One region of the Priestia sp. AB genome, then DNA from elsewhere that is predicted to be linked to it. Evidence: riboswitches for the same ligand, from Rfam matches in the RefSeq annotation. Region 1 holds a riboswitch; the other holds the start of a gene.
The links. Region 1 has a riboswitch for preQ1 ahead of queC (7-cyano-7-deazaguanine synthase QueC). Riboswitches for the same ligand answer to the same signal wherever they lie in the genome.
Positions count from the first base shown of each region.

Region 2: another riboswitch for preQ1. It lies ahead of POF52_RS24745 (QueT transporter family protein); the one in region 1 lies ahead of queC (7-cyano-7-deazaguanine synthase QueC).

Region 1 covers NZ_JAQMYN010000002.1:469,436-484,311, forward strand. Annotated here, with positions in the region: gene POF52_RS08615 (cell wall hydrolase) at 1-426, opposite strand, end outside; gene POF52_RS08620 (hypothetical protein) at 739-1,065, opposite strand; gene POF52_RS08625 (hypothetical protein) at 1,213-1,407, opposite strand; gene POF52_RS08630 (patatin-like phospholipase family protein) at 1,425-2,270, opposite strand; gene POF52_RS08635 (YkvS family protein) at 2,579-2,764, shown strand; gene POF52_RS08640 (hypothetical protein) at 3,081-3,314, shown strand; gene POF52_RS08645 (NAD-dependent epimerase/dehydratase family protein) at 3,347-4,048, opposite strand; gene queF (preQ(1) synthase) at 4,117-4,614, opposite strand; gene queE (7-carboxy-7-deazaguanine synthase QueE) at 4,713-5,444, opposite strand; gene queD (6-carboxytetrahydropterin synthase QueD) at 5,437-5,877, opposite strand; gene queC (7-cyano-7-deazaguanine synthase QueC) at 5,877-6,542, opposite strand; PreQ1 riboswitch class I at 6,773-6,816, opposite strand; gene POF52_RS08670 (hypothetical protein) at 7,126-7,311, opposite strand; gene POF52_RS08675 (3-ketoacyl-ACP reductase) at 7,678-8,397, shown strand; gene POF52_RS08680 (DUF6254 family protein) at 8,463-8,588, opposite strand; gene POF52_RS08685 (alpha/beta hydrolase family protein) at 8,676-9,557, opposite strand; gene nhaC (Na+/H+ antiporter NhaC) at 9,849-11,231, opposite strand; gene POF52_RS08695 (ATP-dependent Clp protease ATP-binding subunit) at 11,651-13,765, shown strand; gene POF52_RS08700 (hypothetical protein) at 13,817-14,083, opposite strand; gene POF52_RS08705 (PAS domain S-box protein) at 14,424-14,876, shown strand, end outside.
Region 2 covers NZ_JAQMYN010000011.1:106,670-121,545, forward strand. Annotated here, with positions in the region: gene POF52_RS24725 (hypothetical protein) at 307-639, shown strand; gene POF52_RS24730 (hypothetical protein) at 696-1,043, opposite strand; gene POF52_RS24735 (hypothetical protein) at 1,108-1,557, opposite strand; gene POF52_RS24740 (hypothetical protein) at 1,732-1,944, shown strand; gene POF52_RS24745 (QueT transporter family protein) at 1,993-2,481, opposite strand; PreQ1 riboswitch class I at 2,491-2,535, opposite strand; gene POF52_RS24750 (Lrp/AsnC family transcriptional regulator) at 2,732-3,142, shown strand; gene POF52_RS24755 (YitT family protein) at 3,526-4,392, shown strand; gene POF52_RS24760 (hypothetical protein) at 4,741-4,959, shown strand; gene POF52_RS24765 (5-deoxy-glucuronate isomerase) at 5,216-6,004, opposite strand; gene POF52_RS24770 (LacI family DNA-binding transcriptional regulator) at 6,139-7,164, opposite strand; gene iolE (myo-inosose-2 dehydratase) at 7,225-8,121, opposite strand; gene iolD (3D-(3,5/4)-trihydroxycyclohexane-1,2-dione acylhydrolase (decyclizing)) at 8,206-10,140, opposite strand; gene POF52_RS24785 (CoA-acylating methylmalonate-semialdehyde dehydrogenase) at 10,253-11,710, opposite strand; gene iolC (5-dehydro-2-deoxygluconokinase) at 11,796-12,803, opposite strand; gene iolG (inositol 2-dehydrogenase) at 12,883-13,905, opposite strand; gene POF52_RS24800 (MFS transporter) at 14,335-14,876, shown strand, end outside.

The DNA of each region.
Region 1 (14,876 bases):
CCCTACTTTTCCTTCATATGATTCGCCTTTTGCTTCAGCTTCTACTAAGCGAGCTAATAAATCTTTTTCACTTGCTGAAATCGAAACTGCAGGTGTTTCCTGCTCTGTGGGTTTGGCTTCTGGTTTTGGTTCTGGCTTAGCCGTATTAGCCGGTGCTGCCGTTGAAGGTTCTGTTGTTTCAGCAGCCAGCACTTTTGTCTTACTCGGAATCGCTAATGTTTCACCAATATAAATCATATCTCCTTGACGATTGTTTAATTTTTTAATATCGTCAATTGTTACACTATATCTTTTACCTAACTTCCAAAGACTATCGCCTTTGACTACTTTATAATTAGTTGCAGCCGTAGCTGTTGCATTAAAACCTATAAATGAAAGAGTAGCTAAACAAGCTACTACCATTGATTTCATATAACTATGTTTCATAGGTAATACCTCCTGAAATTTCGTATGGTATTACTCTATCATAGCTATATAGGGGTTTCACCGAACGATTCAATTACATTTCTTTAAGTTTGATGAACAAAATTACGTCCGGAACACAATTATGACATTGTACCTTGTTTTTTGTCATAATCACGGTAATTTTTCTGAAATACAGGTATATTTTCCCGCTTTATTTCAGTTTAATCAGAAATTTCTCCATTCGTTTTTCCCTTATAATTCTTATGATAAACATTTAAATTCATCTACTTTTACACAAAAAAGCTGAATGTTGTAATCAACATTCAGCTCTTTTTAATCTTCGATCTCAATTTCTACAACATCATAGAAATCAATCACTAGCTTAGCACCCGTATCATCCATAAACGTAAAGACGTCTTGATCATCTGATAAATGTATCACGTATCCGGTCAACTGCTGTTCACTGTTGTCGTAAACAGTAGTAATTAGAATTTTTTTATGATCTACATATGCTTCTTCTAATAACGAATGGAGGTCATAGTCCCCGTCATCTTCGGGCCGGTTCGTTAACAGCATCCCATAAGTCGTCATTCCATTTTTATCTTTCCATATATGATCTGCAAAATAAAAAGGTGCTGTACTTTTTCGAAACTCATCCATAATATCCCTCCTATAACTAAACACGTTTATTCGCTCTTACCGTACGTTACTAAATAAACGCACAAGCACTTGTAACAGTATATTCTCTACTGTACAGGCTCATACATTCATTATATAAGGCATAATCAAATAATGCCATCATTTCGTTTAGCTCCTAGGAATTTCTAGATACGTATAGGTGAAATCTCCACCGCGTCCAGCTATTCCACGAAAATGTTTGAAATCAGGGCGATTTACTAAAAAAGGGCGAAAAGCAAGAAAGTCTTCTTTTTTAACTTTAATTTCGGTTACTTTTCCTTCACTTAACTCATTCAACATGTTTATTGCTGTTTGTTCATCCATTCAGTTTCACCTCGCTTTTAACTGTTCAGCCAATTTTGCAGAGATGCAAATTGAGCTTCTGCTTCTTTATATCCTTGGTTGTAAAGAGCGTCGAGACGCTCACGATTTTTCTCAATTCGCCCTACTACAAGAGGGGTTTGCGGACGAATCACAAAGATATTCCCCTGTCTTTCCTGTTCTTCAATATATGACAATGTTTCATTATACAATTTATAGCGGTTCTCAAGCGCACGAGTCAGCCCATCATAATGACGATATTTGCGCTTCAATAACCAAAGCATATTTGATTTCTTTTTTCGATATCCTTCGTTTCGCGTTAGCACAACAATATTTTTTCTATATCCATCCTGCACTGCTTTTTTGATTGGAATTGGATCACTAATTCCTCCGTCTAACAGCTCTTTTCCTTTATATGTAACGACAGGTGCTAAAAATGGAAGGGAACTAGAAGCGCGAACCGCTGTCAAAATGTCCCGGTCATATTCATCAAAATAAACGGGTTCTCCCGTCACGCAGTCCGTTGCTCCTACTACAAGCTTCTCTGTACGCTCAGCAAATGCCTCAAAGTCAAATGGAAGAAGCTGATTAGGAATTTCATCAAAAACGAAATCCATTCCAAATATCTCTTTTGTTTTAAAATAATTTTTCCACGACAAGTAGCGAGGATCCTCTAAAAAATCTAAATTAGCTTTGCGACTTCTTCCTATTTGTCTAGATAAATAAGAAGTGGCATGACAAGCGCCGGCTGAAACGCCAATTACATACGGAAGGTACAGATTTCTTTCCATAAAGTAATCTAAAACTCCAGTTGTATAAAGGCCTCTCATACCGCCTCCTTCGAGCACGAGTCCAGTATCTTTCAATTTCTACACCTTCTAATTCTTATAATTTATGACAAGATTATACCTCGTTTATTATAACGAAAGATGAACAAAGATGGAACTGTCCTGCTTCTCTCTTTCGTTAAAGCTATCAATTCCTTTTATTTCTCAGCACATTTTACTTATTTTTTCAATTTTATTTTATATTTTTTCAAAAAACCCTTTACTAATTCCCAGTTTTAAGGCAAAATTGTAAAAAAAGAAAACGCTAACTAGTTTTACTATTTTTAAAATTAAAATTATTGAAAAAATTTATAATGAACTAATTTAAAACAAAGGAGCGATGAATCATGAAAATAGCAGAGGTAGGAAACTTGATAGAATTTAAAAATGGCTTACAGGGCATTGTCGAAAAAGTAAATGAAAACTCCGTGATTGTAGATTTGACTTACATGTCAAACTACCGCGATTTAGACTTAGAACAGCGAACTGTTGTCAACCACAAAAACTACATCATCATTAATCCAGCTATGTAAAGGAAAAAAGCAGCCGGACAGCAAAAGCGGTTGCTTTTTTATTGATTTTGAAAGAATTGATTCTTTTGTTCTTCTGTAATAATCCCCAGCTTATACATGAGGTAAATATACTGTTGCACCTTAACATCCTTCGAACTTTTTTTCACTGTATTCCCTCTTTTCTAAAATGTTTCTTTATACAATAATATATGGCTGAGATAAAAAAAGTTTCCTTAAAGAAACAAAAACAGGCCCCATTTTTTCTTGAAAGGGACTTATTTTCGTGTGACAATAACAACAAGCTACTACTATCTTCTTACCGAAAGGAATTACTAGCATGTTTGATACTGTATTGTTTATCGTTGCTCTTATTGTCATTCTTTTTTTTATCGTGCAGTTCGTTTTTAAACGCAAACAAACTTCAAATAAAAAAACATCCGTTGAACCCATGAATTATGCCGAAGAAGATTCTAACTCCTACACAAGCTGGAGTGAAACTGCTTCTAACCACGATCATGATGGCGATGGAGATAGCGGTGGAGATGGAGATGCGGATGGTGACGGAAGATAGAAAAAAGCCCCTTCTTATGAAGAGGCTTTTTTTTATTTTGATAATACTCGCTTGCCGTTGGTAAACGAATAATAGCATTCACCTGTATAAATGTCTTGGCTTTCATGTACATGAACCCCACATTTATCTTCAAGAGCAGCTTTCATCATCGATTTGGCTACGTTATACGCTTTAATTGGACGATACTTTCTCCACTTTCCTACAAGGCAAAATGAACACGACTTTAACGTGTATCCCCCAATCTTTTCAAATAGGCGAAACTCTTGGCGCTTGCCTAATAATAACGATGGGCGGAAAAAGTGAGTAGAACGGATATACAAGCTTGCGATATCTTCTTCTACTTGCCCCTTTACTTTACTGTAAAAGAATGGCGAACGAAGATCAGCACCAATTGCTGTGATCGTTAAAAAGTTTTTGCAGCGATATTTTTCTGCACATTTAGCCGCTTTTAAAGGAAATTCATAGTCCACTTTAATGAATTTCGCTTTTGTTTTTGCTTTTTTCATTGTCGTGCCTAAACAGCAATATACATCATCAACTGCAAAGCATTCTTCGTGCTTATCAAGCTCTGAAAAATCAATTTCAAGCTGACGTAGCTTTGTGTGTTCGATTGGTAGCTTTTTTCGAACACACACTGTCACATGGTTATATAAGCTGTTGCTTAATAACATTTTTAAAAGTTCTTGACCAACAAGTCCGCTTGCACCTAATACTAATGCTGATCTTTGTGACATTCTTTCACCTTCTCACCTGTTGTTTTTGCAATGGAAAACAGGTTGTATACACAACCTGTTTGTTCGAATTAACGATTATCAATTGTTTCTGGGTATAAATCATGATTCATCAGGCGATAATTAGCCATTTCTTCATACTTTGTACCGGGACGGCCATAGTTTGTATATGGATCAATTGAAATCCCGCCGCGTGGTGTGAATTTTCCCCATACTTCAATATATCTTGGATTCATCAGTTTAATTAAGTCATTCATAATAATGTTCATACAGTCTTCATGGAAATCTCCATGGTTACGGAAGCTGAACAAATAAAGCTTTAACGACTTGCTTTCTACCATTTTTTCATCTGGAATGTAACTAATATAAATGGTTGCGAAATCAGGCTGACCTGTTTTTGGACATAAGCTCGTAAATTCCGGACAGTTGAATTTCACAAAATAATCACGATTTGGGTGTTTGTTATCAAATGCTTCTAGAATCTCTGGTGCATATTCAAACAAATAGTTTGTTCCTTGATTTCCAAGGAGTGATACACCTTCTAATTCTTCATCTTTTCGACCGCTCATTTGTATTTCCTCTCTTTCTACGATTGTCATTCTAACAGCGTTTTTTTATTTTGTATATATCTGTTTTTATTTTTCTTTGTAAATTTTTTGCTATGCGCTTACACACCTCGTTTATTTCCCCAAACAAGGGCGTGAACCTGCGGCAGAACTCTTACATCGTTCATGTTTTTAGCTGCCACTGCCTTATCGATTAACCACTCATACTTTTTAAGCAATTCTTGTGTTAACGACGCATTATCGATTGTCGTTAAGTCCTCGTTTCCTACTTGAACAAAAAATGGAACCTCAGGATAACGTTCATGAACAGACGCTGCATACTCAAAGTCCTCATCATTAAATACAACGACTTTTATGCTTATGTGCGCCATGCGTTTTTCCTTTATTAATGTCTCTATAATATCGTCTAATACGGCGAAATTTGTTTTCATTAATGAACTTGGAGGCTTAGGAGAAATCGTTAAATCATCGATCTTTAGGAACCAATCCTGATAACGGCTTCCCTGTGTTTCAAGAGCTGCTTTTACCCCATGACTGTGCAAAAGCTCTACAAGTGAACCAATTGCCTTGATAAGCGCAGGGTTTCCTCCAGAAATGGTGACGTGATCAAAGGACTCTCCTCCAATTTCTTTTAGCTCCGTCCAAATTTGTTCTGCTGTTAGCTGACGAATATCGTTTTTAGCAGATCCATCCCACGTAAAAGCTGAATCACACCAGCTGCAGGAATAATCACAGCCCGCGGTACGAACAAACATCGTCTTACGTCCTACAACCATTCCTTCCCCTTGAATCGTTGGTCCGAATATTTCAAGTACTGGAATTGTATTAGCCACGTTTTTTCACCTTCTTTGGGCGGTAAACTACGTAACTTGTCGGCGTTTCCCGCACGAATACTTGTACGCAAGAAGGCTTATTTGGTAGTGTGTCTAGATATTCTTGAACCAACTCATAAATTTTACGGGCAACAACTTCAGTTGTAGGAAAATCATTTGGATTTTCTTCGTTAAAGATAGAATGATCGTTCAATAATGTATGATCAAATTGACCAGAAACAATTTTTTTCAATAGCGCAAAGTTTACTAAAAAGCCCGCTTCGTCTAATGTATCTCCGGCAACAGTTAGATTTACGAAATACGTATGTCCATGGACTTGACGGCATTTTCCTGCTTCTGTGTGAGGAACAAAATGTGCCGCAGCAAACTGCATATCTTTGTTCAGTTCGTATTCATAGTCATGAAATACTTGAGGATACATTTGTTGCAGCATTATTCCTCTCCCCCTTCTTTTGTTTGCATGTATTGATCTAACCCGCGTTTTCGCAATTGACATGCGGGACATTCGCCGCATCCATCAGCAACAATACCGTTGTAGCATGTTAATGTTTTTTCACGCACATACTCAAGCGCCCCTAGCTCATCCGCTAACGCCCACGTTTCTGCTTTATCAATCCACATAAGGGGCGTATGAATCACAAATTCAAAGTCCATTGATAAATTAAGCGTGACGTTTAACGATTTTACAAATACATCTCGACAGTCTGGATATCCCGAAAAATCAGTTTCACAAACGCCTGTTACGATATGACGGCCTCCGCTGTTTTTAGCCAGTACGGCTGCAAATGATAAAAATAACAGATTGCGGCCATCCACAAATGTGGTAGGCAACTCTCCTTCTTTTTGCTCGATCTCAATATCATCTCGCGTTAAGGCATTTGGTGCTAATTGATTTAAAAGTGACATATCTAGTACGGTGTGCTTCACACCTAAATCAGCTGCAATAGCTTTTGCTACCTCTATCTCTTGACTATGGCGCTGGCCATATTGAAAAGTAACCGTTTCTACTTCTTTAAAGTTTTTCAAAGCCCAAAATAGACATGTTGTACTATCTTGACCTCCGCTAAATACAACAATAGCTTTTTCATTTTTCATCATTATTGTTCGTCTCCTTTTTGATTGAAATCAAAAGAAGAAGAAACTTTATTGAACCGTTCGTTCCCTTTGTGACTAATTTTATAACACAAAAAAGAGACTGCTCTTTTCCAGCAATCTCCCTAAAAAGCAACTAAGATACACGTCCTCGCCAGCATACACGTCAAAAAGACGCGTTGATAGAAAAGCACGTGAAAGAAGACACGCTAAAACCGTGTCTTTTGTCATCAACGATGATCTTAGTTTTTTATAGAGGGAGTTTTCGAACCTCTCCCGTACATATACAAACGTGCACGGCGTTTCTTCTTGAATTGTCATCGTATTATACCACATGCGTATAAATAATGCTATGTTTGTTGGCTTCTATCGCCTTTAGCTTCCTTATTTTTCTTTATATAAGAAAGAGCAATAAATAATAAGGGAAAACAGAGGCTTAGTACGAATAAAGAAAAAGGCCAGTAATATTTTTCAAAATAATTAAAGTATGCTGTATTCGGAATAATATAATACGCTACGCCTGTAATGATTAGACCTAAAGGAAAGCTTAAAAAATTACGTACGCGTAAATTACACAATCGGACGATACTTAACTGAATGGCATAGAACACAATGACAACTTTAAAAAAGATAGATAACATCCAAAATAGTGTTCAACTTCGTCTTTATTTACTAATCCGTCGATGTAAGCAACACCTAAAGTGAATTTTTCTTCAATCGAAATTCGAAACTCTCGCACAACTAAATCCGTGCTCTGTCCCAGTGCTTTTTTCATGCGGGATAAATTATCTCCCACCCTCTCAGATAATTTCTGCTCTTCCTGTGTAGAAGAAGCATTAGTATCCTTAGTATCCTTAGTGTCCTTCTATTCATCAGCTTTTTCTTTCCGCTGTTTGGATTTATTCGTTAACTCAGATAGTTTTTTTATACGCATTGTTCATCCTCCACTACATTGAACGAAAAGAAACGGAATTTCTTCTTTTTAGTCTCTATAGTTTTTGTATGAAAAGGAAATTTATACTTGAAGCCATTTTAATAATCTTTATTTTTGACATCATTTGTGCATTTCTATAGGATAGTAATGGATAATTCTTTGTTATTATGAAGAATGTTTATGCGGAACATTGAAAGGAGTCTATACATGGCACAATCACTTAAAGGCAAAGTAGCTCTTATTACAGGAGCAGGAAAAGGCATCGGTCGTTCAACTGCGATTGAATTAGCAAAAGAAGGCGTAAATATCGGTTTAATTGCTCGTACAGAGGCAGATTTAAAGGCTGTTGCTTCTGAACTAGAAGCATTTGATGTACAAGTTGCTTATGCAACAGCAGATGTTTCTTCTATGGAAGAAGTAAATGCAGCAGTTGAGCATCTACATACAAAATTAGGGGCAACAGATATCTTAATCAACAATGCAGGAATCGGTAAATTCGGAAGCTTTTTAGAGCTAGACCCAGCTGAGTGGAAACAAATCATTGATGTGAATTTAATGGGCGTTTACTACGTAACGCGCGCCGTTCTACCTCAATTAATCGAAAAAAATGGTGGAGACATTATCAATATTTCATCCACTGCTGGTCAAAAAGGCGCTCCCGTTACAAGTGCTTACAGCGCTTCAAAATTTGGCGTGCTCGGCTTAACTGAATCTCTAGCGTTAGAAGTGCGCAAACACAATATTCGTGTAACAGCTCTAACACCAAGTACAGTAGCAACGGAATTAGCGTATAAAGAAAACTTAACGGATGGCAATCCTGATAAAGTGATGCAGCCTGAAGACCTAGCAGAAATTATGGTCGCACAATTAAAATTGCATCCGCGTATTTTTATCAAATCTGCGGGCATGTGGTCCACAAATCCATAAACAAACATAGAAAAAGGAGAGCTTCAGCTCTCCTTTTTTGTGTCTTCCTTTATGTGGTGGTTACCTTATTTACGTTTAGGCGTGATTTCTTCTGATAGTTCTTCAAAAGATTTCACTTTTCCATGCGATGGGTTTTGTGATTGTTTTCGCACATTCCACTGACGCTCTTTTTGACTTTTAGACTGAGTCATTTTGCTTCATCCCCTTTTTATATGCTTACATGTAGTAGGATAAAACAAGCTGCTCTTTTCCATTCATCAAAACTACTTCCAATTTCTTTACTGCTTAGCTAAATGTATTTTAAACCATTTATCAATTTCCGCGTTATATTGATCATAATAAGCAGTTAGCGGATGGTCTCCGTTTTTGTACAGTACATATTTATATTCTTTTCCCTGCTCATCTAATTGTTTCACAAGCTTTTCAGCCTGCGTGTGGTGAACTTTACGATCATGATCACCCTGTAAAATCAAAAGAGGTGAATTTACTTTATCGCTCCAATAGACAACAGAACGACTTTTATACCTCTCTGGATACTGCGCCGGATCTCCTACAATCGTCCGCAGCACTTGTTTCATTTCAGCCCCTCTTTGATCATAGAATTGAAACATGTCTGTAATACCTGATTGTACGACAACTGCATCAAATTTAACGCCGTTTTTCATCGTTAAATACGTCATCATGCCGCCGCGTGAATATCCTAGCGCTACCTTTTGCTGGTGATTTACATAAGGAAGCTGTTCTCCCCACTTAATAAGATTTAATACGTCGTCAATATCTTTACCGCCGTACGTCTCTGTACCTTCACTTCCGCCATTTCCCCTGTATTGAGTCGCAACCACGACGTAGCCTTTACTTGCCCAATATGATAAGTACTGCAGTGTTTTTGCGCGAATCATGCCATGTTCGCGATTTCCTCCGCGATTATATACTAAAAGTGGATAATGTTTGTCTGCAATGTCTTTAGGCTGTACTAAAAACCCTTTTATCTTTAAATTATCACTAGGATACGTAATGCTATATACATCTACTTTATTTGAATAAGGCGATAATAAAGTCAATTTTTCTTTATTTACATCATCACTTTCAGCTCGGTTGAAAACCGCTGTCACACCGAGCACAGCTACAGTGATTAATGCAATGATGCCCCATTTTTTCAACAGAAACCCTCTCCTCAATAAATATCTTTTCTCTTTTATAATGAGTGTTTTCATTTGGCTTTACCCTTCTTAAATGTTTGCTAAAAAGGGCATTCATCCCATCGCCAATACAGCTTATTTATCATACCGCAAAACTCAAATTTCTTCATCAATAAAGAAATAAGAATTCATCCAAATACATTAACAAGAAAGACGTATAGTAAATTGTATTATTAAATTATAGATTTGAAAAGTGGAATGATACTTTTTTTGTCGTTTTTTACCTGTCCTTTTCCAAAAAAAAAAGCCCAGTTAAGACTGAGCTTTTTTCTTGGCAATGCCAATGCCTGTATATGCTAAAATAATTGAAAAAATAGGACATAAAATGCTAAAGAATGTAAATGGAATATAGTCAGCTGCAGGAATATTTAATGCAGTTGAAATAAAAGCACCGCTGACACCCCACGGAATAATAGCATTAATAACCGTTCCGCCGTCTTCAAGCGTTCGTGATAAGTTTTTTGGATCTAAATTCCACTTTTCATACAGCGGCTTAAACGTCTGTCCAGGCAAGAGAATCGATAAATACTGTTCGCCTGTAATAACGTTCACTCCAATTGAAGATAGAAGCGTAGCAAAAATAACGTCTCCGCTGCGGCGAATTTGTTTTGCTAATCCTTCTAACAAAGCATCAATAATTCCAACGGCTCTCATCAAGCCACCTAGCGACAAGGCAATCATGATAAGGGAAATAGAAAACATCATGGACTGCAGTCCGCCTTTATTCACAATCGCATCCACTACTTTATTTCCTGACTCTACTGCAGGCCCGCTTTGAAGAACGCCTAGCAATTGACTGAGCGTAAATTCATGCTGTGTGATCATTCCTGTAATGATGGCCGTTACAATACCTAAAACTAACGTTGGCAGTACATCGACTCTTCTCATCGAAAAAATAAGAACTAAAAGTGGAGAAAGCAACGTTAACACATGTAAATTAAACGTATGTTTTAATGCGTCTTGAATTCCTTGAATTTCCTCGTAATTGACGCTTTCCTGATTTCCGTTGATTCCGATTACCAGTGCAATGATTGCTGTAATAACAATACTTGGAACCGTCGTCCACGTAATGTGCTGAATATGTTTAGGAAGCGGGACTTCAACGATACCAGAAGCAAAATTTGTTGTATCAGACAATGGAGACATCTTATCTCCAAACACAGCTCCTGAAACAATCATCCCCGCTGCTAGCCCTGGATGTACACCAATAGCAGTTCCTACGCCAAATAAAGCGACCCCTACCGTACTGACGGTTGTTAATGAACTTCCCGTGAATGTTGAAACTAATACGGTAATAACTAAAGCACTAATTAAAAAGTACTGGGGTGAAATCCAGTGGAAGCCGTAGGATAAAATCGTCGGTATCGTTCCTCCTACCATCCAAATCGCAATAAGCATCCCGATCAGCATTAAAATAAGGATAGGCTTAATGCCCAGTCTGACACCGTCTAAAATCCCTTTCTCCATTTCTGTCCACTTATATTTCAACAAAAAGCCAATCACACTAATAAATGCTACACCAAATATCAGCGGAATATGAGGCGGCAGCTTTAACGTAAATAATGAAACAAAAATAATAGCTAATAGCACCAAAACCACCGCTATTGATTGTATAAATGAAATTTCTTTTTTCATGAGGTATTCCCTTTCTATCTTTCTTTTTCACTTAAACGCTTTTATGCTTTTACGCAGTTAAGTGCAAACCTTCTTGAGTATAATTTTTATCCTTCTTGCTGTCAATAACTTATTTTATCCAACGGTAAGCTCTGCACTCATTTTTCCACTTTTCTTCTTATTAATATTAATTCCCTCTCCAAGCAGATCATTGTACAAAATGCCTCTTATGTTTTTACATGTATAGAACGGGTACACATAAAACACATCTTTTTTTAATGTACTACCTTTTGTACATAAGCGAGGAACTTCCTTCAAAAATTTTTTAAGCAAAAGACTTGAAAGTCAAAAAAGGTCAAAGTATAATGAAATTACGAAAGGTCAAGAAAGGTCAAACACCTGCTGATCTTCGATTAAAATCATTTAGGGAGGCTAATTAAATGATTTGTCAAAACTGTAATAAACGTGAAGCATCTATTCAATTAAATGTACAAACAAATAACCAAAAATCTCAATATCGTTTATGTCATACATGTTATCAAGCACTAATGAAAGAACATAAAATCCCATCAGGTTTTGGAGGTGGCGGCTTTATGAACATCGATGATTTATTCAATCAAATGGCGCACGAACAAGCTGCACCGGAACAGCCACAGCAAGGAAATGGCGGCGGAGGCTTTTTAGACCAGTTCGGTCGAAACTTAACTCAAATTGCGAAAACGGGATTAATTGACCCTGTTATTGGCCGAGAAGAAGAAGTAGAGCGTGTCATTGAAATTTTAAATAGAAGAAACAAAAACAACCCGGTACTAATCGGAGAACCCGGTGTTGGTAAAACAGCTGTTGTTGAAGGGTTAGCTTTAAAAATCGCGGAAGGAAAAGTTCCTGCCAAGCTGTTAAATAAAGATGTATATCTGTTAGATGTAGCATCTCTCGTAGCTAATACCGGCGTGCGCGGTCAATTTGAAGAGCGCATGAAACAGTTAATTTCTGAGCTTCAACAGCGAAAAAACGTGATTTTATTTATCGATGAAATTCACCTTCTTGTAGGAGCTGGTTCAGCGGAAGGTTCAATGGACGCAAGCAATATTTTAAAACCAGCTCTTGCACGAGGCGAACTTCAAGTAGTCGGAGCTACAACTTTAAAAGAGTACCGTTCCATTGAAAAAGATGCGGCTCTTGAACGACGCTTCCAGCCGGTTATGGTTCACGAACCGTCTGTAGAAGAAGCCGTTGAAATTCTAAAAGGAATCCAAAGTAAATATGAAGATTACCACGGCGTTAGCTATACAGATGAAGCAGTCCGCGCTTGTGTAAATTTATCACACCGCTACATTCAAGATCGCTTCTTGCCTGATAAAGCAATTGACTTGCTAGATGAAGCAGGTTCAAAAATGAACTTACAGGCAGGCATTACAAATAAAGACGACGCGGCCGCTCGCTTAAAAGAAATTACAAAAGAAAAAGAGCAGGCGCTAAAGGATGAAAAGTATGAAGTAGCAGCAAAACTGCGCGATGAAGAAGCTGCTCTTGAAAAACAACTAAACGAAGAACAGCAAAAAATGAATGTGGATATTGCTGACATTCAAGCAATTATTGAAAAGAAAACGGGTATCCCTGTTGGTAAACTTCAAGAAAATGAATCAGCAAAAATGAAGCATTTAGCAGAGCACTTAGCTCAAAAAGTAATCGGACAGCAGGAAGCTGTAGAAAAAGTAGCAAAAGCGATTCGACGTTCTCGCGCTGGATTAAAAGCGAAGCATCGCCCAATTGGTTCATTCTTATTTGTCGGCCCAACAGGTGTCGGTAAAACAGAGTTAACCAAAACATTAGCTGAAGAACTGTTCGGCTCAAAAGATGCTATGGTTCGTCTAGATATGAGTGAATATATGGAAAAACACGCGGTGTCTAAATTAATCGGTTCACCTCCTGGCTACGTAGGTCACGAAGAGGCAGGACAGTTAACAGAGAAAGTACGCCGTAATCCTTATTCCATCATCTTACTAGATGAAATTGAAAAAGCTCATCCAGACGTTCAGCATATGTTTCTGCAAATTCTAGAAGATGGACGTCTAACAGATAGTCAAGGTCGCACAGTAAGCTTTAAAGACACAGTTATCATTATGACAAGTAACGCTGGTGTAGGTGAAAAGAAAATTACGGTTGGATTTGACGCAGAAAATGACGCACTTAAACAGGCATCCGTTTTAGATTCACTTTCATCTTATTTCAAGCCAGAGTTTTTAAACCGATTTGATACAATCATTGAATTTAATCATCTTGAAAAAGACAACTTGATTAAAATCGTGGGCCTTATGCTTGCTGAATTAAAAGAAACATTACAAGAACAAAATATCACGCTGAGCGTAGCAGCTGAAGTAAAAGAAAAACTGGCTGAACTTGGCTATCACCCTGCATTCGGTGCTAGACCGCTCCGCCGAGCAATTCAAGAACAGCTTGAAGATCGAATTACAGACTTACTTTTAGATAACGCAGACGTATCAACAGTGAACGTAACGTTAAATGAAGCAAGCGAAATCACCGTACAAAACTAATAGAAAAAGCGACTCTACTTGAGTCGCTTTTTTTTATAGAAATACTTACGTTTATTTACTTTCATCTGTTTTTTCGTCAGCACTATCCGTTGATTCTTCTTGATCATCAGCTGCTTCATCCCCCGATGAATCATCTGCTTCGTCTTGCTTCATTGTTTCCTGTGGATCATCTGTAGTTGTATCCTCCGCTTGAGTATCATCCGACTGTTCTGTTTGCTGTTCTGTGGCATCTTTTTCATCCGTTTGTGAGTTGCATGCTGTGATTAACATAATTGCTAGAAGTGATCCAAATAACTTGACTAATAAACTTTTGTTCATTTTACCGTCTCCTTTCGAATCATCTGAGCCTCTATGTAGTCACCATTCATATGGCTCTACTGGCAGTATAGCCTATCCAATTAGAAAAAAGTTCATTTTTACAAGGTTATCACAAAAGCTTTACATCCCCTTCATTTCGTTCATATTCTCCTCATATTTCCTTAATAGTTTATGACTAGCTGTATTCTAGATCTATCTTCCTTAGTCTAAGTACTCAATTCGGCTATTCACACAGTTGTAACTATGCTAATATGAGTGATATATCACTATATCGAGCGACTAGCTGACTATAAAGTTATTCTCCTATAAAATTATTCGCCATTTAAGAAAGGGATTTTTTATGGAATCACACAACCTCATAAAAAAACGAAATTTTATTCTTTTACTTATTTTTTGGCTGCTGTATTTTGTCCACATTGTGTTATACCACTTTATTGCAGCTGATCCTCATATGATTGTTTTTATAAGCGGAGGAATTTTATTATTGGTAGTGACGGCTATGTACCACTTTCGTTTTCATCCTGCTCTCATTATGTATTCTTTTTTTATATGCAATTATGCCTATATTGCGTACATGACATCTATTGAACCTGCTGTTATTAATTATTTATTTTTGTTTCTTGGAATTATTGTTAGCTTTATTTATTATAGCTATGTCGCTATTGTAATTTCTACATTAATGTCCATAATAATTGTTTTGTACTTTTATGTAAGCAACACTCTTTTTACATCTGTGACTTTCGTGAAATTAGATATCGTTTATTTCATTTTGTTTACGCTGATCACAATGATT
Region 2 (14,876 bases), on a different contig from region 1:
ATTTGTCTCTTCTATTAGAAACAGATATGTGTCAATTTCTATACCGTCCCTATCGTAACATGCTATACGCTTCTCGTCTTCTTTTAATTTCATTACTGGATCATATTTTTTTAACAGTAATAGAAGTATAGATCCAAAATACTTTGTAATCTTATTCTTAACATTTCAAGCAATGCTTACACCTGTCAAACTAACGTCAATCTCCACTCCTATACAAGACCTAAACGTCTAGATTGACTGATCCGTATAGGGTTGCTACCATTATACTGACCGATCAATTAGTAATTATATCAGGGAGCTGTTTTCATGGAATCAACCAATGGCGTAGGTTTAAGCATCGGTCCCGTGATGACGCTTGCTTTAAATCAAGTACCTAAACCTCTTCACGCTCACGGTTCAGCTATTTCAAATACAATTAACCAAGTTTCAGGCGCGATTGGACCCGCTTTGTATACAAGTATTATGACCATGGCTTCTCAGCACTTTATTCAACAATCAAACGAAACGAATAAAACGCTGTTACAAATAAAAAGTATGACAAGCGGGGTCCATACCGTCTATTATGTAGCCATCGCTTTCGTTTCGTTCCTGCTCGCTCTTACGTTAAAGAAAAAAGACCAGCAGCTCGAAACGCAATAAATAAGAAACTGATAAGAGCTGCTCATAATTTGAGCAGCTCTTGTTACATGCATAATTTATATTACAAATGTAAAAGCAATCATAGATACTATTAAAACAAGGATAACAATACTTTTCTTTCTTTCCGTTTTCCATGTTTCAACAGCGCCCACGATACCACCAATAGCTAAAATAAAAGTACCTATAACGTGGAGAGGCAGCAGAGATAACAACCTGCCTAAACTCGCTATCACTCCTCCGGTCAATATAAAACCTGTTGTTGCAATAGATTTTAAAGATATTAAGTCTCGTATCGCTTCTTTTTTTTCAGTTTTACTCAGTTTAAAGTACTCTACTATACTAAAAACAGCGGGTGTTCCCCATAAAATAAAGAAGCTAATCAATCTATCTGTGTCTACACTCACTGTTCATTCACCGCCTTTATTAATCCCTTACGCTCAGTTCCACCATTTAACAAATAGTTATATATTATTCTTGCTTCAAGGATCCTCCAAAAGAAAATTGATAGTAATCATCAAGCTTATTCCAATACCCTATGCACTTTACGTCAGGCTCATCAATAGCTAACGCTTCTTTATTAGTTCCTTTGTAAGGAAGAAATGCCGTTAACTTCACCTTTTGTTTTGGCTTGATATTTAATTTATTTCCTTCTGCTAACACCTTAAATTTATTATCAGAATAACCGTTTTTCATTTTTAAAGGATAGGATAAAAATACATTATTTTGTTTGATGGTCAAATCGCTCTTGTTTACTAATTCCATTTCATATGAAATTCCTTGCTTCATTTTTTGTTCTTTGATTACGTTAATACTTATCTTTTCTAGTTCTCTTAAAGGAGCATTGTCTTCTTCTTTTGAACACCCGGCAAATAAGATGGCTAAAGCTAATAAAACAAGAATTCCTAACTTTCTATTCAAAAAACAATCCCCTCTCTAGTAACAAAGGTTATTTTACAATTATAACTCAAAAAAGTTATTTAATGGTAAAATGCAATTAAAAAAGCAAACCGTCATCGGGCTGCTTTTTAATTGCTACGCATAGGTAATGTGTTGTTGTGCGAAAAACTTTTCGATAAGGAGTTTGCCAACTATATGTATATCGTAACAAAAGAAAAAAGAATGCGCTGTGAGATTTGTCACTCCTTCTTTCAAAATAATCTAACCGAATACTTCCTATTGCCTTACGCAAAAAGAGCAGATCGCAAACGCGACCTGCTCTTTTCACATGCTAGAGATATGGGTAATTTGTCCATGCGTGAAAAGCTCTTCAATAATAAGGGGTTTATCACTACACTTATAGAATAACAAAGAAAAAAAGATGGGGCTGTGAGATTTATCACAGCCCCATCTTTTTTATCCAACTAGCTTATTAAATTGTACACGTTTATTAATTGCAGCCATAATTGGTGCTCCAACAAGCATAACAATGAACTCACCAACAGCCGTTGTTAACCATGTAAAGAAAAATGGTAAATCAAATGCTAAGTGCAGTTCAAACGCAATAATAAACATCGTGAACGTAAATACAAGTGTATTAACAAGCATACGAGCCCACATATTTTTAATGTAGCGCATAGAAAAAATGGTAATGAGTAATGATAGCACGGATTGTCCTACCCCAAACACCAGATCATAAGCGACCATTGGTGAAAAAAACAAATTCGTCAGAAATACTCCTAGCACAATGCCATACACGTACTTTTTATTAAACACAATTAAGTGATTGAACATTTCCGATATACGAAATTGGATATTGGTGAAGCCAAACGGCTGGATTAACATGCTGACAGCAATATACATAGCAGCTAAAAGACCGTTGACGCAAAGTGTTCTTATATTCATCTTACTATTCTCTCCTTAGTTTTTTAACGTGGGATGGTTACGAACCACGTAAACACTCAAAGAATCATACAGCAAGCTTAAGCTTTCGTCAATCTAGCTGTTTACAAACTACTGCCGGTTTCTATATCTTACATATTGACGGCTCTTTTTTCTTACTTTTCTTTAGTATAAAATAGAAGACGTATCAGTATACATAGGTGACATCAAGTAGTTAACCCTTTTGATTTGAAATACGAAAGGATTTGTAGCGATGTTAGATAATACAGATAAACGCATACTAGAAGAGCTATCAAAAAATGGACGTATAAAGATGAAAGAATTAGGAGAAAAAGTGCATTTAACCGGACAAGCCGCTTCTGCTAGAGTATTAAAGTTAGAAGATGAAGGCATTATCAAAGGCTATACAATTAACATTGATGAACGAAAACTCGGCTACATCATTCATGCATTTTTAAATATCTATACGCAGAGCATTCATCACCACCCCTACCTTACATTTTTAGAAAGTCAGCAGGAGCACGTTATCAACAACTTTAAGATCAGCGGCGATGGCTGCTACTTATTAGAATGCAAATTTCATTCAAATGAAGAACTAAATGATTTTTTGACAGAGCTAAATCAGCATGTGAATTACAAACTTTCAATCGTCATTAACAAATAAATTTTTTTGAAAAATTAAGGTATATTAATTTATGAAAATGGTAATCCTAATAACGTATTCCCCCTATTCCAATAAATTTGAAAATCCTTTGCACCATCGCAAAGGATTCTTTTTTTTATGTAGGAAACAGCCTTCTATTTTTTGAAAAGTTGAACATCTCTCACAGCGTTGACATAGCGGTCAGAGGTTTATATAATCGGTGACATCGAAGCATAGAAAAGCCGGATTAAGACCTATACACGTATCGTAATTCTTCGTCTTAGAAGTTGATCAGTTTTATAACTAGACAATTTCTAAGACGTTTTTTATTTTATCATTTATGAAACACTAGTAAAAACAAGATTCCACATGAAAATATCCTAATAATCAAGGAGGTTTGCATATTGAAAACAATCTATAAAGACATTATCTTAATTATTGTTGGCGCACTTTTAGTTGCTGCATCCATTGATTTTTTCGTTATTCCAAATAAATTAGGTGACGGAAGTACGGTTGGTATTGCCCTTGTTTTATATTATTTATTTCATATCCCTACAAGTATCAGCACATTTCTTGTAAACCTTATATTTATTGCCTTAGCCTATAAATTTCTAACCAAAAAAACGATTCTTTATACGATTCTAGGAGCCGTCATGACATCCGTTTTCCTCGGTCTAGTCAGCTATATTCCTTTTCACGTTCATGACATGATTTTAGGAATTGTATTTGGCGCCTTACTAATGGGAACAGGACTGGCTCTCATTTTTATAGCGGATGGATCGACTGGTGGAACAACTCTTTTGGCTTATTTATTAAACTACACAAAAGGCTATAATATCTCTAAAAGCATGTTCTACATGGACAGTGTAATTATTTTAGCATCGGTTTTCGCTATTGGCGTCAATAACATGCTCTATACTTTTATATTCGTCTATCTTTGTGCCAAAATTGTAGATGTCGTTATCGAAGGTTTCCACAACAAAAAAGCAATGACGATTATGTCCGATCAATACAAAGACATAGCGCAAGTCATCACCAGTGAATTTGGAAATGCAGCCACCATCTTTTACGGATACGGCTACTACGCCAACAAAGATAAACGTATTATTTACGTTGTTATTAAAAAGAACGAGCTATTAAAAATTAAAAAGAAAATCCAGCAAATTGACCCGAATTCTTTTATTGTCATCCACGAAGTAAAAGAAGTTGTCGGCGGGAAATTTGGATTTATCGGCAATTCGCCTCATGAAACAAAAGCCGCTGCTAAATAAAAAATCCACCTCTTGGTGGATTTTTTTATGAAAAAACCGTTAAGAAAAATGAAAAGATACCTGCTAAAAAGTAAACCGACCCTAACGCAATTGCTCCTGTAACGACCGTAAATACACTTAATCCGATAGCCACCTTCATTTTCATCCACATCCCTTTTTAGATTAGTAGTATAAGTATGTCCAAGAATAGAAGATTTATAACTATGCCGTCCTATTTATTTCATATATCGATGCAACAATTGTCTATTCAATGTGTTCTAAAACCACCCCTGGCGACATAATGTATAGGAAGGATTTCATATACACATCTTTGTATCACACATATCATATGAAATTAGGTGAGATAAAATGGTGGCTGTCCACTTTTTTGAAAACAGAAAGCTTCTATTAAGCCAGCTGAGGGAAAACATTCCTTCTAAAGGTGATGATTTAAAGATTAAAGGACGAAAAGGAACCGTCGTCCTTGTGAATGACATCGATGAAAAAAATGTTCACGTGGAAGTTGCTTTAGAAAGAGTAGTGAAAAAGAACTTAGCATTAGATAACGCTAAAAAGAAAAGGAGATAAGCGGCTTACGCTTATCTCCTTTTCTTTTTAATTTATATACGAATCGTCTGTATCTTTTGCTTCAGTTTCCCCAAAAAAAGAGACTCCTAAAAAGGAATCTGCAGCAAAGAGCGATATCATCGCCTGAATATTAATACAAACTATATTTTAACATATAAAAACATATTTTACAAAAATAAACTATTATTTTACGCATAATTATTTTTTATTCGAGGTTTTTCAACATCAGCAACCCATTTCGTATAGAGATCTTTATTTATTTTTCAGGCCAAATTTTTGCATCTGGCTCTAATAACCACTTATGCTCTTCTTCCATAATACGGTCTGTCCACGGATTATTGTCGAGATGGCGAATCATCCAGCAGAAGTACATCGCATAGCCGGGAGCCGTTGCTTGAGGATGATCCAATTCACCAGGAATTGTAATAAAACTATTATCAACTACACGATACGCATCTTCTCCAACCATTGCGCAGCCAAATCCTTGTGGCTTGTCAAAACGATAGTAATACACTTCGGGCTGGTCATGATGATGAGGCGGATAACTCGACCATCTTCCTGGATAAGAAATAACTTCTCCAATAACAAGGTTAGAGTAAGGAGCGCTATTGTAGTCAAAAATTGTTCGGATTACACGCTGAGCAGTACCTTCCCATACTCCTTCACCAGCCACTGTGTTTTGACAATCTTCGGGGGTATATAATTTTGATGAAAACTTTTTTTCATTATCCGTTTTTTGAACTAGTACTTCACTATCGGCAAGCCCGGTAATTTTGACCTCCACATTTTTTGAAACGTGCAAACACCAAGGCTCTTCTTCAAATAGGGACTGGCGCTGAATTTCTTTCGAATGGCCTTCCCACTCTAGCTTTACCTTTCCTTCTAGTAAAAGAATAGCCGTTTCACTACTGCTGTCTAGTAAAGTTTCCTCTTTTCCTTGAAACATTTTATAAATCCCAATATCCATCAGCATATCTTTGTGCTGACCGGTCATTTCTGTAAGTACGTTGTATCCTTTATTTAATTCACCTAATTTACCTAACATGCTTGAATTCCTCCTTTATGTAGTAGCGCAATAAGAATTTACTAATTGCTCATTTTTTCTTCATAGACTCTCTAAATTCTTTTGAATATGTGACTATGAGGATTTTTTATTAACGGCAATATTCTTGATTGTGTTCAATTATTTGTAGACGCTGTGGCGCCCCTTTTTAACGGAGCCGTTGATTTACGAATAATCAATTTTGGCTCAAGAAGCAAATGTTCTTTATGAATCGCTGGATATTTCATTTCTCTAACCAGCAAATCCACTACGTTTACAGCCATTTCTTTTGTCGGCTGTGCTACCGTTGTCAACATGGGCGTGATGGTAGTAGAAAGAACCGTATTATCAAAGCCAATCACTGATAAGTCTTGCGGCACATCAATTTTGAATTCTTTTGCAGCTTGCATAACGCCGATAGCCAATAAATCGTTACAAGCAAAAATAGCCGTCACTTTCTCCTTCATTGAAAAAATTTGCTTAGCACTTTCATATCCTTTTTGAATACTTGCTTCGGTCGTAATGACGTGCTGAGGCGGCACGATGATTCCATTTTCTTGCATAGCGTCTCGAAAAGCATCTAAACGGGCGTGGTTACTTTTTGCATTTTCTGTAATAATCGCAATTTTTTTATGATGCAAAGACAATAAATAATCAGCCGCTAAATAGCTCCCTTTGTAGTCATCCACTGTCACTGTATTAACGGATATGTGAGGAATTTCTGAAGCAATAACGCTAATCGGTATATCTTGCTTAAGCATATTTTTTAAAAGATTAGCATTGCGAAAAGCAGAAGCTACAATTAAACCGTCGATTCTCTGACGTATTAACAGCGACAGATACTTTTTCTCTTTTTCCGCATCGTTATCGGTATTGCACATTACAACATGGAAACCTCGCTCATGACTTCGGTCTTCTATGCTTCTTGCCAAATCGGCAAAAAAAGGGTTGGAGATGTCAGGTACGAGAAGCCCAATCGTTTTAGTGGGTTTTCCTGTTAAAGCAGATGCTACGACGCTTGGATGGTAATTCAACTGCGTCATAACCTCAATTACTTTTTGTCTTGTTCTTTCACTAATATGGCCGGTTTGATTGATGACTTTTGATACGGTAGAAATTGATACACCTGCTTCTTCAGCCACACTATAAATGGTTGGCTTCATTTCCTCTCCTCCTTTCCTTTCATAAACACATAAAAGGCGTAAAATCTTTTACAATGGAAATTAAAGACCGCTTTTTTCTTTAATAAAGTTTCTTGCTTTTAACGCATATTCAAAAGGATTAGCAAGGGCTGGATCCTGTTCTGCTTCTACGACAAACCATCCGTTATAATCCGAAGTGGCAAGCGTAGTAAATACTTCATCAAATTCAATAGCTCCGTCACCTGGAACAGTAAAGGCTCCTTCTTTTACCGCTTGCAAGAAGCTTAGGTCTTGTTCTTTGACTCGATCAACTACTTCTTGACGAATATCCTTTAAATGAACATGCTTAATACGGTGCAGATATTTTTTTAGGATATAAAGAGGTTCTTCTCCTGAAAAGACAAGATGACCGGTATCAAATAGCAGCGAAACAAGCTCCGGATTGGTAAGCTCCATTAGCTGCTCAATTTCTTCTGTTGTTTGTACACCTGTTCCCATATGGTGATGATAGACAATATGCATATCTTTTTCTTGTGCCAGTTTCCCAAGATGGTGCAGGCCTTCTGCAAGTCTGCTCCACTCTGTTGGCGTGAACACAGGCTTTTCTTTAAATAAAGGAACATCCATCGACCCTTGAATGCTGTGCCCTTGTTCAGACACAACAATTACTTTTGCTCCCATTTCGTATAAAAAATCGCGATGTTCAATAAATGGCGTTACCGTTTCTTCCAGCGGCTTTGTTATTAAAAATGTACTAAACCAGGCACTTGCAATTTCCAAATTCCGAAGCGATAATGCCTTTTTTAAGATTGAAACATTTCGCGGATATTTGTTTCCAACCTCACTTCCTCTAAAACCGGTTAAAGCCATCTCACTGATACACTGTTCGAATGTATTTTCAGCTCCCAGTTCAGGCATATCATCATTTGTCCAAGCAATTGGAGCAATCCCCAGTTTGACCGTATTTTCCTTGAACATCTCTTCCTCTCCCTTATATGAAATTAAAACCTCTTTTATATTTATCGAATGTTTCTCTTCAACAACCTCATTTTCTCCTGCTCCTTAATAAACTCTTGCCATTTCAAGGTTTTTCACCTTATCTTCATAAGCTTCCTGTACATGCTGATTTTTAGATACCTCTGCTACTCCTACATGCCACCATGATTCATAACCGTTCGTCATAGTTTTTGGCAGCACTTTAATATCAATTAGCGTAGAAACCTCTTGTTTTTGTGCATCTTCTATCGCCGTTTTTAATTCTTCAAGAGAACTTACGCGATACGTTTTTACACCGTAGCCTGCGGCACTGGCTGCAAAATCAATTTTCATCACGTTTCCGTTTAGTTTTCCTGTTTCATCGTTTCGATAACGAAACTCTGTTCCAAAGCTCCCCATACCATTTGACATTTGCAGGTTATTGATGCACCCGAAGCCCGAGTTATCAAACAGTAAAATGTTTATTTTTTTTCTTTCTTGAAGGCTTGTAATAAGCTCTGAATGAAGCATTTGATAGCTTCCATCTCCAACCATCGCATACACTTCTTTAGCTGGTTCTGCCAGCTTAACTCCAAGTGCGCCTGATACTTCATATCCCATACATGAATATCCATATTCCATATGATAGGTATTAGGTTTAGTAGACTTCCACATTCTCTGTAAGTCGCCTGGAAGACTTCCTGCTGCACCAACAATGACGGAGTTGTCATCAAGGAGCTTATTCACCTCTCCAATTACTTCTGTTTGCGTTAATTGAGTACCAAGTGATTCTACATATTCAGCTAAGCTTTCATCTAAATGACCTTGTATTTCTGGAACAAAATCTGCACCAGTAAAACGTATGCTATGCAGACGCTCTAATTCTGTTTCCCATGCGTCTTTAGCATTTGCAATTTCTGTTGTATAACCAGACTGATAGCCAATTGATTTTAGCTCTTTCCTAAGAGCAAGCAACCCTTCTTTTGCATCAGCTACAAGTTTCACAGCATCAAGTTTATTTGCATGAAATTCAGACGTGTTAATGGTAAGAAATTGCACGTTGGGATGTTGAAAAAGCTGTTTAGATGCTGTTGTAAAATCAGTAAATCGAGTGCCTACTCCAATTACTAAATCTGCTTCTTTAGCAATTGTATTAGCAGCTGAGTTCCCTGTTACACCTATTCCGCCCAGATTATAGCGATAGTCACTTTCAACGGCACTTTTCCCTGCTTGAGTTTCTCCAAATGGAATATGGAACTCACTAGCAAATTGTTTTAACTCTTTTGCAGCTTCTGAATACCGAACGCCTCCTCCACAAATGATGATTGGCTTTTTCTTTGTTTTCATTAATTGAATTGCATCTGCTAGACTGTCCCTAGTCGGAAGGCGGCGCTCAATGCGGTGAACGCGCTTTTGGAAGAAATAAGCTGGAAAATCCCATGCTTCTCCCTGCACATCTTGAGGCAAACAAATAGTTACAGCTCCCGTATCTGCTGGATTCGTTAATACACGTATTGCATTAATCATAGCTGTCATCAATTGTTCAGGGCGGCTTACGCGATCCCAGTACTTACTCACTGGTCGAAAAGCATCGTTTGTAGAAATAGATAAATCATATGACTGTTCAATTTGCTGCAAAACGGGATCCGGCTGTCTAGTTGCAAATACATCACCAGGAAGCAGCAAAATTGGAATATTATTAGCTGAAGCAGTGGCCGCCGTTGTAACCATATTTGCTGAACCTGGCCCCACTGAAGATGTGCAAGCCATAATTTGCTTTCGATGTTTTTGTTTTGCAAAAGCCATCGCTGCATTGGCCATTCCTTGTTCATTACGTCCCTGATATACATCTAGATGTCCTGGGTCTTCTTCCAAAGCTTGCCCAAGACCTACCACATTTCCGTGCCCGAAAATTGTAAAAATCCCTTTGATAAGCTGATGCTGCTTTCCATCAAATTCAACATACTGCTGATTTAAAAACTTCACTAATGCTTGTGCCGTTGTCATTCTAACTGTTTCCATGCTTCTTTCTCCCTTCTAGTACTAGATTGCGATTTTAAAAAAGGAAGCATAAGGAATATCTTTAATTCCTGATACTTCCTTTTTAAATGAGATGCGATTTTTAATGAATCACTTACCAGCGCGTTGTTACCATTTTCTTTCTTGTATAAAACTCCACGCCGTCCGTACCATTTGCATGAAGATCACCATAAAAAGAGTCTTTCCAGCCAGAGAATGGGAAGAATGCCATAGGTGCCGGCACCCCTACATTTACTCCTAACATACCAGATTCAATATTTTCACGGAACTCACGTACACTTGCGCCGCTATCTGTATAAATACAAGCACCGTTTGCAAATCGAGAGTTATTAGCTACTTCAATAGCTTCTTCTAATGTTTTCACACGTACAATGGACAGCACAGGTGCAAAAATTTCATCTTGCCAAATTTTCATTTCTTGCGTAACATGATCAAAAATCGTTGGTCCTACAAAGTAGCCATTGCCATTTACTGCTGCATCAGTACGACCGTCACGAATTAGCTCTGCTCCTTCTTGCACGCCTGATTCAATATAGCTGAGCGTACGCTCTTTATGATTTTCACGAATAACTGGTCCTAAGAAGACGTTTTCTTCTAAGCCGTCGCCAATTACAATATCATTTGCTTCCTCTACTAATCTTTCAATTAGCTGATCCGCAATTTCTTCTTGTACAGTAACAACAGATGCTGCCATACAACGTTCACCTGCTGAACCAAAAGCGGCTCCGATAATTTGTTTTGTTGCTACGTTCAAATCTGCATCCTTTAATACAATTGAATGGTTTTTAGCACCGGCTAAAGCTTGAACACGCTTTAAGTTTTCCGTACCTTTTTTGTACACGTACTCAGCTACAGGCTGGGAACCTACAAACGAAATAGCTTTCACTAACTTATGTTCAAGAAGACCGTTTACCACATCATGCGCGCCGTTTACAATGTTTAATACACCTTTTGGCAAACCAGCTTCTTCAAATAATTCTACTAATCTTGCAGCTAAAAGCGGTGTACGCTCAGAAGGCTTTAACACAAATGTATTGCCGCAAGCGATCGCAAGCGGGAACATCCAGCAAGGAACCATCATTGGGAAATTAAACGGCGTAATTCCCCCAATTACACCAATTGGGTAGCGGTACATGCCAGACTCAATGTCTGTTGCAATATCAGGAAGCTGTTTCCCCATCATTAACGTAGGAGCACCCGCCGCAAATTCTACACATTCAATACCACGCTGCACTTCGCCCCGCGCTTCGCTAAAGCTTTTTCCGTTTTCAACCGTCACTAACTTTGCTAATTCATCCCAGTTATCTACTAATAGCTGCTGATACTTGAATAAAATTCGTGCACGTTTAGGCACGGCTGTTTTTGCCCACCCTTTGAACGCTTCATTTGCTGCTTGCACCGCTTGATCTACGTCTTCTTTTGTAGAAAGAGGTACCTGGGCGATTAATTCACCTGTCGCTGGGTTATACACAGGTTCCGTTTTTGATGTAGCTGATTCAATCCATTGTCCACCAATATAGTTTTTTACTGTTTTTACTGCTGTCTGTGTCATAGAATATCTCTCCCTTTATCTCATTTTAATAAGCTGCTATTTCTTTAATCTCTCAAGCAATCTCTCAAGATTTTCCCTTTGTTTATTAAGCTTCCTGCAAAACTTCTGTTGCTGTTTCCATAAAGTTGAAGAGCTCAGCGCTTGTCGGCATAGCATCTGAACAGCTGTGTTTTGAAATTACAATCGAAGCGGAGGCACCCCCCAATCGCATTGCCTGTGGAATTTCCAGCCCTTGCATCAATCCGTAAATAAAAGCTGAAGCATATGAATCACCCGCGCCAAACGTTTTCAGAACTTTTGTTTTAAATATTCCTCCGCGGTGAGACTTACCATCTCTTGTATAGGCAATAGACCCTTCTCCACCGTGCTTAATCACGACGATTTGAGCATGGTGAGAAAACCAGCGCTCTGCTGTTACTTGATCATTAGATTCTTTATAATTTAAAAGTTTTTCCATCATGTCAAACTCTTCTCGCGTGCCAATAATTACATCTGATTTTTCAGCGGCTAAATTAAAATAGACTGCCGTTTCAGCTTCCGATTCCCATGTATATGGACGATAGTCGATATCAAAAAACACTACAACTTCATGCTTGCGTGCGTGTTCTAGTGCTAAAAACACTGCTTCACGAGAAGGACTTTGCGCAAGAGCCGTTCCAGATATTAAAAGTGCCTTTGACTGTTTGATATATTCTTCGGATACTTCTGTAGGACTTAGCTTTAAATCCGCTACGTTATCACGATACATTAAGATGCTGCAATCTGTAGGGCTCTTGATTTCCGTAAAAGCAAGCCCCGTTACGGCCCCCGTTTTATCAACAACAATGCTATCTGTATTAATCTTATTTTTTTGCAGATAATCCGTAATGAAGCGTCCCATTTGATCATTTGATACTTTTCCGATAAAACCGGTTTTTAAGCCTAGCCTTGCTGCTCCAATCGCAATATTAGCCGGAGAGCCTCCTACATATTTAGTAAATGTTTTAGTCTCTTCCATTGGACGCTGTGTTTCATTTGCATTTAAATCAATACATAAACGGCCAACAGCGATGAAATCTAACCCACGATTTTCTTTAAAAACAAGCGGATTCATCTTTATTCCTCCTTAGTTAAGCGCTTTCCTAAAAAGGCGAAAAGAGCAAGATATTCTCTTTCAGCCCACATTTCTATCATTAATTCACTGCGTATTTTTTATGTTCAATCTTCACTGGCTGCCCGGATAGTAAAGATTCTTTTGCTGCTTTAGCAATTCGTTCTGCTTGTAACCCATCGTTCCCTGTACAAATAACGCTTTGTTTTTCCATAATTGCTCTTGCAAATTGTGTCACTTCCGCTATGTACGCTTGTGTATAGCGCTCAAGAAAGAAATACAGGGGCTTCTCTTTAACTACACTTTCGCCTGTTGATATTTCTACCGTAGTAGGACGGCAATTGTCAGCAGCAGCTGCACCTTTTTCACCAAAAACTTCAAGGCGCTGATCGTAACCATAGACAGCTTGACGACTGTTATCGATTACACCTAAAGCTCCATTTGCAAATTTTAATGACACAATTGCCGTATCTATATCCCCTGCTTCTTCAATAGCAGGATCGATGAGCGTCGTGCCGTAAGCCGATACTTCAATTACTTCACTGTCCATTACATAACGAGCCATATCAAAATCATGAATCATCATATCCATGAACAATCCTCCTGAAGCGCGAACGTATTCCGGACTCGGAGGCTGAGGATCTCTGGAGGTGATTTTTAAAATGTGCGGCTGTCCTACTTCTCCTTGCTGTACAAGATCATGCACTTTTTTAAAGTTGGGATCAAAGCGTCGGTTAAAGCCAACTTGAAGCTGCACGCCATGTTCTTTTACTACTTCTAACGCTTGGATTGTTTCTTCTACTGAAAAACTAACGGGCTTTTCACAGAAAATATGCTTTTTCGCTCGAGCTGCTTCTTTAATAATCGATGCGTGCGTATTCGTTGGCGAACAAATGAAAACGGCATCAATTTCTGGATCAGCTAATAAATCTTGATAATTTGTTGTTAACGTCGAAATTTCTTTACTTGCAGCCCATTCATGTAAATGGTCTACTACCACATCTGAAACCGCTTTAATTTTTATTTGCGGCATTAATTTTAAATTATCAACGTGTAATTTCCCTATGCGTCCAGCACCAATTATTCCAATTGTAAGAATCCCCATCTTATTTTCCCCTTTAATTAAAAGTTAAGAAAACATTCGCTCAAACCTCTATATAGGTTAAGCGCTTTCCTGATTCCAATTATACATAACGTTTTCTGAAATGCAAACATTTTTTATAGATTATTTAGAATATTTGTTTTTTAACAATCTAAATTCATACTATAAAAAACTATTTTTATTTTTTATCTATTCATCGATGAAACATAAATAAATTCTCTATATTTAAGTATTTTTATCATGAATTCAGTGGTTATTGCCTTACATACTAATATTTTTATGATTAAAATAATTTAATTGAAAATTATATATATTTAAAATTTTAATTGACGTTCAAAAAATGTAAGCGTATACTTTTTATCAAATAGATTAAGCGCTTAACCAAATTAGTTTGATGTTTTACACAAAATAATCGATCTGGTGGTGTGGAAAATGAATCAATTTATTTCCAGAAAAACGGCTTTAGACAGGATTGGCATCCCTTCTCATTTAACGTGGGGATACATAGGTATTATTGTTTTTATGATTGGCGATGGTTTAGAACAAGGATGGTTATCTCCTTATCTTGTAGAACGAGGTTTAACCATTGAACATGCTGCTTTACTGTTTACTGTTTACGGCATTACGGTCTCCGTTTCTTCCTGGTTCTCCGGCGTACTGGTTCAACTGTGGGGTCCTAGAAAAGCAATGGCATTCGGCTTGATCTCCTTTATTATTGGTTCAATTGGATTTATAGGTTTAGGACTTCATATTATGAATTACACAATTATACTAATTTGTTATGCTCTTAGAGGATTTGGTTACCCTTTATTTGCTTACTCATTCTTGGTCTGGGTGTCTTACCGCACGCCCCAGGAAATGCTTTCAAAAGCAGTAGGCTGGTTTTGGTTTGTCTTCCAGCTCGGATTAAGCGTAATCGGAGCCTTTTACTCAAGTTATATGGTTCCAAAAATTGGAGAAATCGCTACCTTATG